DNA from 3 places in the Nonomuraea monospora genome. Region 2 is predicted to be linked to each of the others. Evidence: riboswitches for the same ligand, from Rfam matches in the RefSeq annotation. Region 2 holds a riboswitch; each other region holds the start of a gene.
What was found. Region 2 has a riboswitch for S-adenosylmethionine ahead of ABD331_RS39765 (ABC transporter substrate-binding protein). Riboswitches for the same ligand answer to the same signal wherever they lie in the genome.

Region 1 (4,987 bases), on a different contig from region 2:
GGCCAGGGCCTTGAGGTAGCCGGAGAACTCCGAGGCCGCGCGGACCGCGGTGTGCTGGGCGTCGGGCGACGGGTTGAGCTCGTACATGCCGCAGATGTCGGCGGACCAGGGGCGCAGCAGGTGGCGGTCCTGGTCGGGGATGCCGAGCATCTCGGCGATGACGGTGACGGGCAGCGGCTCGGCCACCTCGGCGATCAGGTCGCCGCCGCCTTTCTCCACGTACGCGTCCACGAGGCTCCCGGCGACGGCCCGGACGCGGGGACGCAGCGACTCGACCATGCGCGGGGTGAACGCCTTGGAGACCAGCCGGCGCAGCCTGGTGTGCACCGGCGGCTCCACGTCCAGCATGCCCGCTCTGATCACGCGCCAGAACGGCTCCTGGAACTCCGGCTCCGGCGGCTTGCCGAACTCCTCGTGGGTGGCCACGTGCAGGTAGGAGCGGCCCAGCCGGCGGTCTCTGAGCAGCGCGTTCACGTCGGCGTGCCGCGCGATGAGCCACTGGCCCGTCGGCTCGAAGTAGCTGACGGGCGCCTGGCGTCTCAGCTCGTCGTAGACCCGGTAGGGATAAGCCACAAAATCCGGATTCCAAGGATCAAAGCCCACTATTCCATCTTAGGAGCGGCTTCCTCCTGCTTCGTGTGCCTGCTCCGCATCCGGATGTTGAGCAGCTCCACGATGACGGAGAACGCCATCGCGAAGTAGATGAAGCCCTTGTTGATGTGCTGCTCCAGGCCCTCCGCCACGAGCACCACGCCGATCAGCACCAGGAACGCCAGCGCCAGCATCTTGATGCTCGGGTGGCTCTCCACGAACCTGCTGATCGGCCCGGAGGCGAACAGCATCACCAGCACGGACACCACGACGGCCGCGACCATCACGCCGATGTTGTTCACCATGCCGACGGCGGTGATCACGGAGTCCAGCGAGAACACGATGTCCAGCACCATGATCTGCAGGATCACCGAGCTGAAGGAGGCCGCGGCCGCCTGCTTGCCGTCCTTGCCGGTGGGGCCCTCCATGGCGTGGTGGATCTCCGTGACGCTCTTGCCCAGCAGGAACAGGCCGCCGAGCAGCAGGATCAGATCTCGTCCCGAGATCTCGTGGCCGAGGACGGTGAACAGCGGTTCGGTGAGCTGGACCACCCACGACAGGCCGAGCAGCAGGAGCAGCCGGCTGATCAGGGCGGCGGCCAGGCCGAGCACCCGCGCCCGGTCCCGCTGCTCAGGGGGCAGTTTGCCGGCCAGGATGGAGATGAAGATGATGTTGTCGATCCCGAGGACGATCTCCAGGGCGACAAGGGTGAAGAAGCCGATCCAGATGTTCGGGTCGGTCACCCAATCCAACATCTGCTCACCTCCATGACTCAGGGGGACATTTCAGGGGGTTTCCCGATAGCAACGAGTCACGGGTGGCATTAGTTCGCGGTCTTGCGTTTCATGCCCGGCTGTCGGTTATAGTTCACCACGTAGGTCATGAGTGCCAGCGACAAGCCCCGGCTAGCTGGCCGGCAACCCTCGCGTCCGCGGCGGGGTGCCCCGGGTGAAGACCTGGTCCGCCACGAGGTGTGGCGGGCAAGCGCGGGCTCCGTGGCTGCTCCCAGGGGTCCGATGACCCTTCAGGAGGCATGCCGTGTCCACGCTGACGATCTTCGACTCCGCCCGTGACGCCGCCGAGACCGCTCCCGCCGTCTCGACGAGCCGGCCGATCCCCGCCGTGCTCGGCGCCGACCTGGAGGTGCCCGTCAAGGGCGGCAGGCTCGTCGGGTACGCCAACCTGGACTACGCGGCCAGCGCCCCCTGTCTGGAGCCGGTCAGCGCCGCCGTCGCCGCCGCGCTCCCGGCCTACTCCAGCGTCCACCGCGGCGCCGGCTACGCCTCGCAGCTCACCACCGCCAGGTACGAGCAGGCCCGCCACACGGTCAGGGCGTTCGTCGGCGCCCGCCCCGACGACGCCGTGATCTTCACCCGCAACACCACCGACGCCACGAACCTGCTGGCCGGCTGCCTGCCCGCGGGCACCACCACCGTCGTCTTCGACACCGAGCACCACGCCTCCCTGCTGCCCTGGCCCGAGGCCGTCCGGCTGGCGCCGCCCGCCTTCCCCGGCGAGGCCGTGCGCGCCGCCGACGAGGCGCTGGCCGCGATCGACGGGCCGAAGCTGCTCGTCGTCACCGCCGCCTCCAACGTGACCGGCGAGCTGTGGCCGATCGCCGCCCTGGCCCACATCGCGCACCGGCACGGCGCCCGCATCCTGGTGGACGCGGCGCAGCTCGTCCCGCACCGCAAGCTCAACCTGACCGCGCTCGACCTCGACTACGTGGCCTTCTCCGGGCACAAGCTGTACGCGCCGTTCGGCGCCGGCGTGCTGATCGGGCGGCGCGACTGGCTGGCTGAGGGCAAGCCGTACCTCGCGGGCGGGGGCGCGGTGCGCTCCGTCGGCGTCGCCGAGGAGGGCACCGAGTGGCACGACGACCCCGAGCCGCGGCACGAGGCGGGCACCCCGAACGTGCTGGGCGCCATCGCCCTGGCCGCCGCCTGCGACGCGCTGACCGCCACCGGATGGACGGAGCTGGTCGCCGAGGAGGAGCGGCTGATCGCGCGGCTGCGGTCGGGGCTGGCCGCGATCGCGGGCGTACGGGAGCTGTCGCTGTGGGGGGACGATCACCCGCGGGTCGGCATCGTGTCGTTCACCGTGGCCGGGTACACCGCTCGCGAGGTGGCCGAGGCGCTGTCCGGCGAGTACGGCATCGGGGTGCGTGACGGCAAGTTCTGCGCGCACCCGTTCGTGCGGCACCTGCTCGGCAGCGCCGACGGCGGGTGCGAGGACGACACCGCCTCGGCGGTGCGGGCCTCGATCGGGATCGGCAGCACGCAGGAGCACGTGGACCGGCTGATCGAGGCCGTACGCGACCTGGTCTCCCGCCTCGCGTGACTCCGCGGCCTGGCCGCCTGGCACAGCTCGGACGCGTTACCCGTTCGGCGGCCTGCGGTGCTGCGGGGGCTCGTCCGATACGAGGGCGTCGATGTCCCGCATGTCCTCGTCGTTGAGCCTGCCGGAGCCGGAGGTGCTGGGCGCGGTGGGCTGCCTGGGCACCTCGGGCGACTCGCCGGGCGCGTGGGCGGGCGTCGTCGGGCCCCCGGCGGGCGTCGTTCCGGCCAGACCGCCCGCCGTGGTCGTCCCGCCGGGCATGCCGCCTGTCGTGGTCGTCCCGCCGGGCATGCCGCCCGTGGCGGTCGTGCCGCCGGGCCGGTGCGCGGTCAGCTCCTCCTCGGCCGCGCGCCGGTCGGAGCGCCTGCGGAACATGGCGCCGAGAATGCCGTCCAGGCCGATGCGTCCGCCGCCCAGCGCCAGGAACAGCAGGCTGAGCGCGCCGAGCGCCCCGGCCAGCTCCCAGCCGCCCTCGCCGACCATCACCCCCTTGCCGCCGTGCACGAACGCGATGGCGCCGAGCATGTTGATCAGCAACAGCAGCGCCACCGGCCGGACCAGCAAGCCGAGGATCAGGAAGATGCCGCCGACCGTCTCGACGACGGTCGCGAACCCGGCGGCCAGCTCGGGCATCGGGATCCCCATCTCCCTGAAACCCTCTGTGGTGGCGCCCAGCCCGCTCTGCCACTTCTGCCAGCCGTGCGCTACGAAGATCACGCCGGTCGCCACTCGCGCGATCAGTGCCGCGACATCAAAAAGAACTCTCTTCATGGTGTTTTCTCCCCCCGTTCCTGGTATTCCTCCCCATGTCCGGCTTCACGATGCGTTTCCATACGATCTCTTGACCCGGCCCCCCGCTGGATCACCACCGAGGTCGGTGGCAGCATGGCCCGTATGACGGAACGTGTGGTCGGAATCGGCGCGGGCGCGAAAGAGCTGGCCACCGAGGACATGATCCTCAACATCGGCCCGCAGCACCCGTCCACCCACGGCGTGCTGAGGCTGCGGCTGACGCTCGACGGCGAACGCATCGCCACCGCCGAGCCGATCATCGGCTACATGCACCGCGGCGCGGAGAAGCTGTTCGAGGTGCGCGACTACCGCCAGATCATCATGCTGGCCAACCGGCACGACTGGCTGTCCGGCTTCGCCAACGAGCTCGGCGTGGTGCTCGCCACCGAGCGCATGCTGGGCATGGAGCCGCCGGTGCGGGCGGTGTGGGCGCGTACGCTGCTGGCCGAGCTCAACCGGGTGCTCAACCACCTCATGTTCCTCGGCTCCTACCCTCTCGAACTGGGCGCGATGACGCCGCTGTTCTACTCCTTCAACGAGCGCGAGCGCATCCAGGCCGTGATGGAGGAGATCTCCGGCGGGCGCATGCACTACATGTTCAACCGGGTCGGCGGGCTCAAGGAGGACCTGCCGTACGGCTGGCTCGACCGCGTCGAAGCCGCCGTCGGCGAGACCCGCCGCCGCGTCCCCGACATCGAGAACCTCATCCTGCACAACGAGATCTTCGTCGCCCGCACCAAGGGCGTGGGCGTGCTGACGCGCGAGCAGATCATGCAGTACGGCGTCAGCGGCCCCATCTCCCGCGCCTCCGGCGTCGACTTCGACCTGCGCCGCGACGACCCGTACCTGGCCTACCCCGAGCTGCCCGTCAAGGTCGTCACCCGCGGCGGCGGCGACTGCCACGCCCGCTTCGAGGTCCTGCTCGAACAGCTCAAGGTCTCCCTCGACCTGGCCGACGCCTGCGTCGACCGGCTGCGCTCGCTGCCCCCGGGGCCGATCAACCAGCGGCTGCCCAAGGTGCTCAAGGTGCCCGAGGGCCACACGTACGCGTGGACGGAGAACCCGCTCGGCATCAACGGCTACTACCTGGTCTCCAAGGGCGACAAGACGCCGTGGCGGCTCAAGCTGCGCTCGGCCTCCTACAGCAACATCCAGGTGCTGCGCGAGATGCTGCCCGGGCACCTGGTGGCCGACATGGTGGCGATCCTCGGCTCCATGTTCTTCGTGGTCGGTGACATCGACAAGTGAAGGCACCGGAACGCGACAA
Region 2 (4,987 bases):
CTTCGAAGGCGGCGAAGCGGTCCTGGAGGCCCTCGGGCTGCGTTACTTCGAGAGCGCGGGGGAGCTGGTCGACGCCCTGGCGAGCCGCTCCTACCCCGGCTGGGAATCGGTGGTGGACGCCGTCGTCGACACCTACGCCGGCTTCTACGGCCGCCCGTCCGTGCGCGAGCTGTGGCTGAACAACCGGCTGACCGCCGTGGCCAAGGAGGCCGGCCGCGAGGTCAACGACTACATCTACCGCACCATCACCGACCTGCTGGAACGCACCTCGGGCGGCACGCTGAGGCTGACCCCGATGGGCGCCCGCATCACCAACAGCATCGGCGACCAGCTTCTGCGCCTGGTCGAGGACGAGGCGGAGCCCGCCCGCGCCGAGATGATCGCCGAGGTCAAGATCGCCATGCGCAGCTACTGCCGGACCTTCCTCGGCGGCCCCGACCGCCCCTGAGTCCCTTACGCGGCGAGGCCCCCGATGGGCTGCTCGGTCCAGATGGTCTTGCCCGCCTGCGTGTACCGGCTGCCCCAGCGGCTGGTGAGCTGGGCGACCAGGAACAGGCCCCGCCCGCCCTCGTCGGTCTCGCGAGCCCGGCGCAGCCGGGGCTGGGTGCTGCTGGAGTCGGACACCTCGCAGATGAGCACGTGGCGGTCGCGGATGAGCCGAAGCCCCACGGGCGCGCCGCCGTAGCGGATCGCGTTGGTCACCAGCTCGCTGACCACCAGCTCGGTCACCAGGGCCATCTCCTCCAGCCGCCAGGCGGCGAGCTGGCCGCTGGTCAGCTTGCGCGCGTCGCCGACGACGGCCGGGTCGGCGGGGAACTCCCACTCGACGGTGTCGGTCGCGGGCATGGCGAAGGTACGGGCCAGCAGCAGGGCGATGTCGTCGACCGGCGGCGTGGCGGGCAGCTCCGCCACCAACTGGCGGCCGATCTCGGGCAGCGCGCGGCCGGGGCGGCACAGGACGTCCAGGCGCCGGCGCAGCCGGTCCATGCCGTCGGCGAGGTCGCGGTCGTCCCGCTCCACCAGCCCGTCGGTGTAGAGGGCGAGGACGCTGCCCTCCGGCAGGACGATCTCGACCGGCTCGAACGGCATGTTCCCCACCCCGAGCGGCGGGCCGGGGGAGAGGTCCACGAAGGCGGCGGCGGAGCCCGGCCGCACCAGGGCCGGGGGCGGATGGCCCGCGCTGGCCATGACGCACCGGCGCGTCACCGGGTCGTAGGTCACGTACAGGCAGGTCGCCCCGATGCCGTCCCCGGACCCGCCGGACTCCTCGGCCAGCCGCAGCACGAGATCGTCCAGATGCGTCAGCAGCTCGTCCGGCGGCAGGTCCAGGTCGGCGAGGGTCTGGATGGCGGTGCGCATCCGGCCCATCGTGGCGGTGGCCTGGAGGCCGTGCCCGGTGACGTCGCCGACGACGAACGCCACGCGCAGCGACGACAGCGGGATGACGTCGAACCAGTCGCCGCCCACCTCGGCGCGGTCGCCGGCGGGCTGGTACATCCCGGCCGTCTGCGCGGCGGTGAGATCCACCGGCGCCTGCGGGAGGAGGCTGCGCTGCAGGGTCACGGCCGCGGTGTGCTCGCGCGTGTAGCGGCGGGCGTTGTCCACGCTCAGGGCCGCGCGGGAGACGATCTCCTGGAGGAACCGGACGTCCTCGGCGTCGAAGGCCTCCGACCGGCCGGTGCGCCACGCCTCGACCGCGCCGAGCAGCAGGCCGCGCGCGGACAGCGGCGCGACCAGCAGCGATTGGGCGTCCGCGGGCACCATGAGCCGCGTGTGACCGGCCAGCCCCTGGAGGATCTGGTCGCGGCTCGTCATGAGCAGCGGCTCACCGCGTTCGAGAACGCGTTTCGACGGGTGGTCGGACGGCAACGGGAGCAGGTGACCCACCTGCATCAGCCCGGCCGGCCACGGTTCGCTGACCGCGACCCGCCGGTAGTCCGCGCGGACGGCCGGCTGCGGCTCGTCGCCGGCCATCACCGCGTCGGAGAGGTTCACGGTCGCGTAGTCGGCGAACGCCGGGACGACCACGTCCACGAGATCCTGCGCCGTGCGCGTGATGTCCAGGGAGGCGCCGATGTTCGCCGCCGCCCGGTAGAGCAGGTCCAGCCGCCGGCGCGCGGGCTTCCGCTCGGCCAGGTCGATCAGCACGGCCGCCGGCCGTCCGCCGGCCCGCTCCAGAGCCGACACGGAGATCTCCCACTCCTGGCCGGGGCACTGCCGCCGGTGCAGCGCCAATCGCCCACCGGCGAGCGCCTCGCCCCTGGCGAGGGCCTCCTTCAGCCGCTCCTCGACCTCCCGGGCCTCCTCGGCCGTGAGCACCACCGCCCGGTCGCTGTCAGGGGAGAGCAGCAGGCCGCCGAGCAACTCGGGCGGCGCCTCTCGCAGGTCGCACCGACGCAGGACGAGCGCGAGGCCGGCAAGGGAGTCGTCCGCTGCAGCCATGGCCTGCCTCTCCATCGGTTCACGTCACGACCGGAGATCATCCCCAGCATCACACGAGGTCAAGAGGGGCGTCCAGCCGGGTGGGGGCTGATTTTGCCAGCCGCTTGGGGCCTTTTTGCCGTCGCGGGCCACGCTGTCAGGAGGAGGGAGAGCCCGCCCGTATATTCGGACTAGAGGCGCAAACAGCCCCAAATTTCCCTTCAGACAAACCCTACTGGTATAGTCGCTTTTGTCACGAGTTCAGTGCTAAGCCCCGGCTTGCTGGACGGCAACCCTCCCTACCGCGGCGGGGTGCCCCGGGTGATGACATGGTCGTCGAGCTCAACGGTGCTCCGGCGGCAAGCGCGGCCTGCCGGCTGTGCCCTGCCCCGCGCCCTTGACCGGCTGTCTCCGATGGGAAGGAAATGATGAAGGGCGGACTCACTCGCCTGACGGGAGCCGGCGCGGCCCTGATGCTGGCGCTCACGGCCTGCGGCGGCGTGGACACGGGCGGCCAGGCGGGCACCGACGCCGGCACCAGCACTGGCGGCGGATCGGCCGCGCAGCAGCAGATCACGGTGACCGCGTTCGCGGGCGCGTGGGGCGAGCTGTTCAAGAAGTCGTTCGTGGAGCCGTTCGAGCGCGACACCGGCGCCAAGGTCAACCTCGTCTACGGCGCCAACGCCGAGTGGCTGACCAAGCTGCGCGCCGCCGGCGGCGAGAACCCGCCGTTCGACGTCATCGCCTTCACCCCCGACGCCTCGCTGCCCGCCGCCTCCGCCGGCCTGCTCCAGCCCCTCGACACGGCCAAGCTGACGCACTGGAAAGAGCTGGACCCCGTGCTCAGCGGCAAGTCCGCCTACGACGGCAAGCAGTACGGGGTGCCGCTGACCACCGGCTCCACCGGCCTGCTCTACCGCACCGACCACATCAAGACCGCCCCGCAGGACTGGTCGGATCTCTTCGACAAGGAGTACTGCGGCCACGTCGCCCTGCCCCCGCTGACCTACAACCCCGGCCTGGAGTTCTTCTCCGCCCTGGTCACCAGCGAGGGCGGCAAGCTGTCCGACCCGGCCGCCGTGGACAAGGCGTTCGCCAAGCTGGAGACGCTCAAGGGCTGCGTGTCGGCCTTCCCCGCCAACGCCGGCAACGCCGCCACCGTCATCGAGAACGGCGACGCCTGGATCATGCCCTTCTGGGACGGCCGCGCCTTCGCCCTGGCCGAGGCGGGCTCCCCGATCGGGTTCACGTACCCCAAGTCGGGCCCGGTGGGGGCGCTGACCTCGTACTTCGTCGCCAGCGGCAGCCAGAACGGCGAGCTGGCCACCAAGTTCCTCGACTACCTGACGGCCGCGCAGAACCAGAAGCCGTTCGCCGAGGGCACCTGGTACGCGGCCGGCAACGACTCCATCGACTACAGCGAGCCCTTCGAGCAGAAGGTGGAGCACGGGGCCGAGGTCTTCGAGAAGTTCACGTGGGTCGACTACGCGGTCGCCACCCCCAAGCTCAACGAATGGCAGCAGCGATGGAACCAGATCTTCGGCTGAGCCACGAGGCGGGCGGGCACGTCGAGATCGAGGGCCTGGCCGCTGGCTACGACGGCCACCGGGTGCTCGACCTCGACCGGCTGTCCATCCGCAAGGGCGAGTTCCTGTCCATCCTGGGGCCCAGCGGCTGCGGCAAGACGACGCTGCTCAACTCCGTCGCGGGCTTCGTCCGGCCCTCGGCGGGACGCATCGTGATCGACGGCGACGACGTCACCGGCCGGCCGCCGTACCGGCGCGGGCTGGGCATGGTGTTCCAGAACTACGCGCTGTTCCCGCACCTGACGGTCGCCGCGAACGTGGCGTACGGGCTGCGCGTGCGGCGGCTGGGCAAGGCCGAGCGGGCGGAGCGGGTCGCCGAGGCGCTGCGCCTCGTCGGCCTGGAGGGCTACGCGGAACGGCGGCCCGGACAACTGTCCGGCGGGCAGCAGCAGCGCGTCGCGCTGGCCCGCGCCCTGGCCATTAGGCCCGCCGTGCTGCTGCTCGACGAACCCCTGTCCAACCTGGACGCCAAGCTTCGGCGGGAGATGCGGGTCGAGCTGCGCGCCATCCAGCGGCGCATCGGGACCACGATGGTGTTCGTCACCCACGACCAGGAGGAGGCGCTGGCGCTGTCCGACCGGATCGCCGTGATGAACGGCGGGCGGATCGAGCAGCTCGGGACGCCCGACGAGGTGTACCGGCGGCCGGCGACGCGGTTCGTGGCGCAGTTCATCGGCGCGGCCAACGTGCTGGAGGGCACGGCGGACGGCGCGGGCGGGCTCCGCCTCGGCGACGGCCTGCTCGCCGGCGGTCTGCCTGACCTGCCCGAGGGTGAGCGGGCGGTGGTCGCGATCCGTCCCGAACGGATCCGGCTCGCCGCCGGCGGGGCCGGCCTGGCGGGAACCGTGGGGTACCGGGCCTTCGCCGGTGACGCCTGGCACGTCGAGGTGCGCCTGGCGGACGGTCGTACGCTGAGCGTCCAGATCGCCGACACCGGCGTGGGCTCGGCCGACCCGCCGGGAGCTGGCACGCCGGTCGTG
Region 3 (4,987 bases), on a different contig from region 2:
CGCTCACCGGACCCGACGGCCTCGTGACGGCGGGGCTCGCAGGTTCCCTGTGGCGCGGCCATGCGCGTCCCATGGAGACCACCAGCAACACGCTCAGCACCGGCGTGAACAACAGCGCGGCCCGCCATCCCAGCACGCTCTGCGCCACCACGCTGAGCCCGAACGTCATCACGATCCCCGCCACCACCGCGACCGCGTTGGCCTCACTCAGCGCCGCGGCCCCGGCGGCCCCGTGGTGGTCGGAGAGCGCGGCCATGGCGGTGTAGAGCATGACCGACCCGAAGCCCCCGGCCACGCCGTACCCCAGCAGGGTCAGCGGCAGGGACCCGGCGGCGAAGACGGTGAGCATCCCGGCGTTCATCCCCGCCACGCCGATCCAGCTCGTCGCCCGCCGCCCGTACCTGCGGGTGAGCAGGGGGAGCAGGAGCCCGGCCGTGATCGTGCCGGCGGCCATGGCGGTGCCGTGCAGGCCCGCGACGGTGGCGGAGGTGCCCTGGTCGGCGCGCAGCAGCGGCAGGGCGGCGCTCAGGCCGTAGACGAAGGTGGCGAAGATGCTGAGTTGCAGGTAGATGAGCCAGGTGGGGCGGTCTCTGATCAGACGGACGGTCGATAGGGCCGTGGTCACCCGGCAGCCTCCCGGTGATCGGTATGACCTTGCCCTCCCATGTTAGGTGAGCGCTTCGAGCTGGGTCGCGAGCCACTTCTGCGGCGGCAGGGCGGTGGCGGCGGCGTGCAGCTTGTCGCGGCGGCTGCGGCGCTCGTCCTCCGGCATGACGAGCGCGTCGTGCAGGGCGGCGGCGGTGCCGCTGATGTCGTAGGGGTTGACGACGAGGGCGTGCGCGCCCAGCTCGGCGGCGGCGCCGGCTTCGCGGGAGAGCACGAGGGCGCAGCTCGGCGACAGGATCGGGCCCTCCTTGGCGACCAGGTTCATGCCGTCGCGGATGGGGTTGACGAGCAGCACGTCGGCCATCCGGTACGCGGCCAGCGAGCGCGGGTAGTCGTCGTTGACGTTGAGTATGAGCGGGTCCCAGTCCTCGGTGGCGTACTCGTCCTCGATCTGCCGGGCGCAGCGCTGAACGGAGGCGGTGTACTCGCGGTACTCGGGCAGGTCGTGGCGGCTGGGGTAGGCGAAGGCGAGGTGCACGACGCGGCCGTGCCATTCGGGGTGGGCGGCGAGGAACTCGCGGTAGGCGATCAGGCCGCGCACGATGTTCTTGGACAGCTCGGTGCGGTCGATGCGGACGATCAGCTTGCGGTCGCCGACCTGTTCGCGCAGCGCGGTCATGTGCGACTCGACGTCGGGCTCGCAGGCCCGCCGCCACAGGGCCTCGCCGTCGACGCCGAGGCTGTGCACGCCGATGCGGGTCGTCCTGCCCTCGTAGGTGACGCTGCGCCCCACCCGGTCGGCCTCCGCGCCCAGGAGCCGCTCGCAGCAGTCCATGAACGCCTGCGCCCACCTGTCGGTGAGGAACCCGGCGTGATCGGCCCCCAGGATGCCCTCCAGGACCTCTCCCGCCACCTCGTCGGGCAGCAGGGAGAAGTATTCGGGCGGCGCCCACGGGGTGTGGCTGAAGTGGGCGATGCGCAGGTCGGGCCGTTCGGCGCGGAGCATGGCGGGGGTCAGGGTGAGGTGGTAGTCCTGCACCATCACCCGGGCGCCGTGCCCGGCCTCCTCGGCCAGCGCGAGCGCGAACGCGCCGTTGTAGTCGCGGTAGGACTCCCACTCGCGTTCGAACCTGGTGCCGAAGTTCGGCGAGTTGGGGATGTCGTAGAGCAGATGGTTGACGAACCAGAGGGTGGAGTTGGCGACGGCGTTGTAGGCGCGGTGGAAGGTGGCGGGCGGGATGTCGAGCATGCGCAGCGGGCCCGTGTCGTAGCCCGCGTGGTCGATCCGGCCGCCCGTGGCCAGGCGGACCGCGATGCGGTCGCCGTCGGACAGCGCGGCGCAGACCCACAGCACCCCGTCGTCCTTGGCGACGCCCGACAGCCCGGAGACGAGGCCGCCGCCGCCGCGTCTCATCGTCAGCTCGCCGTCGTCGGAGACGGTGAACGAGACAGGGCCTCTGTTCGAGGCCAGCAGCACGCTGTTCATCTCGGCTCCCTTCGATCATAGGATCCCAGCTATGGCGCTTGATGAGCTAACCGAGGAACTCGCCCGCTCCGCTGCTGCGGGAGATCATCGCGCACTTGGCGAGCTTCTCGCGCGGATTGAGCCGGATGTGATGCGGCATTGCGCCCGGATCCTCCCCTATCACCAGGACGCGGAGGAGGCCTCGCAAGATACGTTGCTGGCGGTGGCGCGTAATATCGGCCGTTTCGAGGGGCGCGCCAGGTTCAGCACGTGGCTGCACATCGTGACGGCCAACTGCGCGCGCACCACGTACCGGTCGTTGAAGCGCAGGGCGGCGGAGCAGACCTCCGACGAGTTGCCGATGCAGAAGCCGGACGTGCGGCGGGTCAGTGTGATCGCGGGGTCGCGGCTCGACCTGCTCGACGCGATGGAGGCGCTGGAGGCCGACAAACCCGACCTGGCGCAGGCGCTGGTGTTGCGCGACATCGTCCAGCTCGACTACAACGAGGTGGCCGAGCAGCTCAACATCCCGCTGGGCACGGCCAAGTCGCGGATCCATCAGGCACGCAAATACGTGCAGGGTGTGCTCGGCGAGGACTATCGCTGAGACCGCTTGTCTCGCATATTGAGACGGCTGCTAATTTCGGCCACTTAAGCGGGTAGAGTCCTTTTCAACAACTGCATATTGCTCATCCAGAGGGGTGGAGGGACCGGCCCTGCGAAGCCCCGGCAACCCTCCCGGCTTTCGACTCGCGACCTGGCGAGGCCGACCGGGACAAGGGTGCCAATTCCGGTTCGCGGTCAAGGTGGCCGTGGGCGAAGATGAGGGAAGGCCTCGCTTCATGTCGCTTGACTTTGGTCCTGCCGTCGCTCTGTCCTGCCGCGAGTGCGGCGCCCGTTACCCGCTGGGCCCGAGCTTCGCGTGTCAGGAGTGTTTCGGGCCGCTGGAGGCGGCCTACGACTTCGGTGACGTTACGCGGGCGCAGATCGAATCTGGCCCTGCCAACATCTGGCGTTACCGCTCGCTGCTGCCCGTCCCCGCCGACGTGGCCAGTAAGCCGAATATGAACCCCGGCTGGACGAAATTGGTCAAGGCCGGAAACCTCGGCCGCGCCCTCGGCATCAAGTCCCTTCACGTGAAGGACGACTCGGGCAACCCCACCCACTCCTTCAAGGACCGGGTGGTGGCCATGGCCGTCGAGGCGGCGCGCAACTTCGGCTTCCACACGCTCTCCTGCTCCTCCACCGGCAACCTCGCCGGCGCCGTCACCGCCGCCGCCGCGCGGGCCGGGCTCGACGCGTGCGTGTTCATCCCGGCCAACCTGGAGCAGGCCAAGATCGCCATGGCCCGCGTGTTCGGCGGGCGGCTGATCGGCATCGACGGCACCTACGACGAGGTCAACCGGTTCTGCTCGGAGCTCATCGGCGACCCGATGGGCGACAAGTGGGGCTTCGTCAACGTGAACCTGCGGCCCTACTACGCCGAGGGCTCCAAGACGCTCGCGTACGAGATCGCCGAGCAGCTCGGCTGGCGGCTGCCCGAGCAGATCATCATCCCCATCGCCTCAGGCTCGCAGCTCACGAAGATCGACAAGGGCTTCAAGGAGCTCATCAAGCTGGGCCTGGTCGAGGACACCCCGTACAAGGTCTTCGGGGCCCAGGCCGCCGGCTGCTCGCCGGTGTCCACGGCCTACAAGGCCGGGCACGACGTCGTCCAGCCGGTCAAGCCCGACACCATCGCCAAGTCGCTGGCCATCGGCAACCCCGCCGACGGGCCGTACGTGCTGGACATCGCCAGGCGCACCGGAGGTGGCGTCGAGGACGTCACGGACGCCGAGATCGTGGCCGCGATGAAGCTGCTGGCCTCGACGGAGGGCATCTTCGCCGAGACCGCCGGCGGCGTCACCGTCGGCGTGCTGAAGAAGCTGGTGGAGAGCGGGCGGCTCGACCCCGAGGCGGAGACCGTGGTGCTCAACACCGGTGACGGCCTCAAGACGCTCGACGTGCTCTCCGGCGAGTCCGTGGAGCCCACGGCCGTGATCAAGCCCTCTCTCGACGCGTTCCGCGCGACTGTCTGACAACCAGGAAAGGCGATTAGAACCATGAGCGTTTCTGTGCGGATTCCCACCATTCTGCGCACGTACACCGGGGGGAACGCGGAGGTCAGTGGCGAAGGCGCGACTCTTCGTGACGTGCTCGCCAAGCTCGACTCCGACTACCCGGGGATCGGCGCGAGAATTCTGGATGAATCGGGCAAGATTCGTCGTTTCGTCAACGTTTACGTTGGGGAAGAGGACGTCCGTTTCGCCGAAGGGCTCGACACTCCAGCCCCTGAGGGCACTCAGATCTCCATCATCCCGGCGGTTGCCGGCGGCTGAGCCTCCCGCACCCTGCTCTTGAAGGCGCCCCTAGTGGGCGCCTTCTCCTTTTCCCGGCCAATTCAACGTTGAACGACCTGGGCTGCGAGGAAATAGGCAGTTTGCGGATTGACTCTGTTGCCAAACCCCTTGCCACAGGTATGGTCGAGGGCGATCGTCTGGCTGCTTTTCCGTTAAGTCATACGATTACAGGTCCCGCGGAGGAATGGGCGAGATCTGGGAGACCAGTAAGAGGAGTCGGAAGTGGCGCAGGGCACCGTCAAGTGGTTCAACGCGGACAAGGGCTACGGCTTCATCGCGGTAGACGGTGGAAAGGATGTATTCGTCCATTACTCAGCGATCATGATGGACGGGTACCGCTCTCTCGAACAGGGGCAGCGTGTCGAGTTCGAGATCACGCAGGGCCAGAAGGGGCCGCAGGCGGAGTCCGTCCGCGCGGTCTGAACGTCCAAGCTGGTATGCACCGGGCGGGATCGCGCGGCAACGCAGTCCGCGCGAGCCGTCACCTCTCTTTCGCCGACTCGCGTGCGGCGAGCCG

Region 1: linked by a shared signal. The riboswitch ahead of ABD331_RS28790 (aminotransferase class V-fold PLP-dependent enzyme) and the one ahead of ABD331_RS39765 (ABC transporter substrate-binding protein) in region 2 are both predicted to bind S-adenosylmethionine.
Region 3: linked by a shared signal. The riboswitch ahead of thrC (threonine synthase) and the one ahead of ABD331_RS39765 (ABC transporter substrate-binding protein) in region 2 are both predicted to bind S-adenosylmethionine.

Annotation. Positions count from the first base shown of each region.
Region 1 is NZ_BAAAQX010000016.1:39,865-44,851, reverse strand. Features, by position in the region: gene ABD331_RS28800 (cytochrome P450) at 1-573, opposite strand, end outside; gene ABD331_RS28795 (TerC family protein) at 603-1,346, opposite strand; SAM riboswitch class IV at 1,469-1,584, shown strand; gene ABD331_RS28790 (aminotransferase class V-fold PLP-dependent enzyme) at 1,630-2,931, shown strand; gene ABD331_RS28785 (DoxX family protein) at 2,968-3,699, opposite strand; gene ABD331_RS28780 (NADH-quinone oxidoreductase subunit D) at 3,823-4,968, shown strand; gene ABD331_RS28775 (acyltransferase family protein) at 4,965-4,987, shown strand, end outside.
Region 2 is NZ_BAAAQX010000027.1:74,028-79,014, forward strand. Features, by position in the region: gene ABD331_RS39755 (TetR/AcrR family transcriptional regulator) at 1-448, shown strand, start outside; gene ABD331_RS39760 (SpoIIE family protein phosphatase) at 454-2,442, opposite strand; SAM riboswitch class IV at 2,673-2,793, shown strand; gene ABD331_RS39765 (ABC transporter substrate-binding protein) at 2,850-3,968, shown strand; gene ABD331_RS39770 (ABC transporter ATP-binding protein) at 3,947-4,987, shown strand, end outside.
Region 3 is NZ_BAAAQX010000067.1:32,695-37,681, forward strand. Features, by position in the region: gene ABD331_RS58585 (MFS transporter) at 1-625, opposite strand, end outside; gene ABD331_RS58590 (alpha,alpha-trehalose-phosphate synthase (UDP-forming)) at 668-2,092, opposite strand; gene ABD331_RS58595 (RNA polymerase sigma factor) at 2,124-2,678, shown strand; SAM riboswitch class I at 2,758-2,900, shown strand; gene thrC (threonine synthase) at 2,914-4,149, shown strand; gene ABD331_RS58605 (MoaD/ThiS family protein) at 4,174-4,449, shown strand; gene ABD331_RS58610 (cold-shock protein) at 4,693-4,893, shown strand.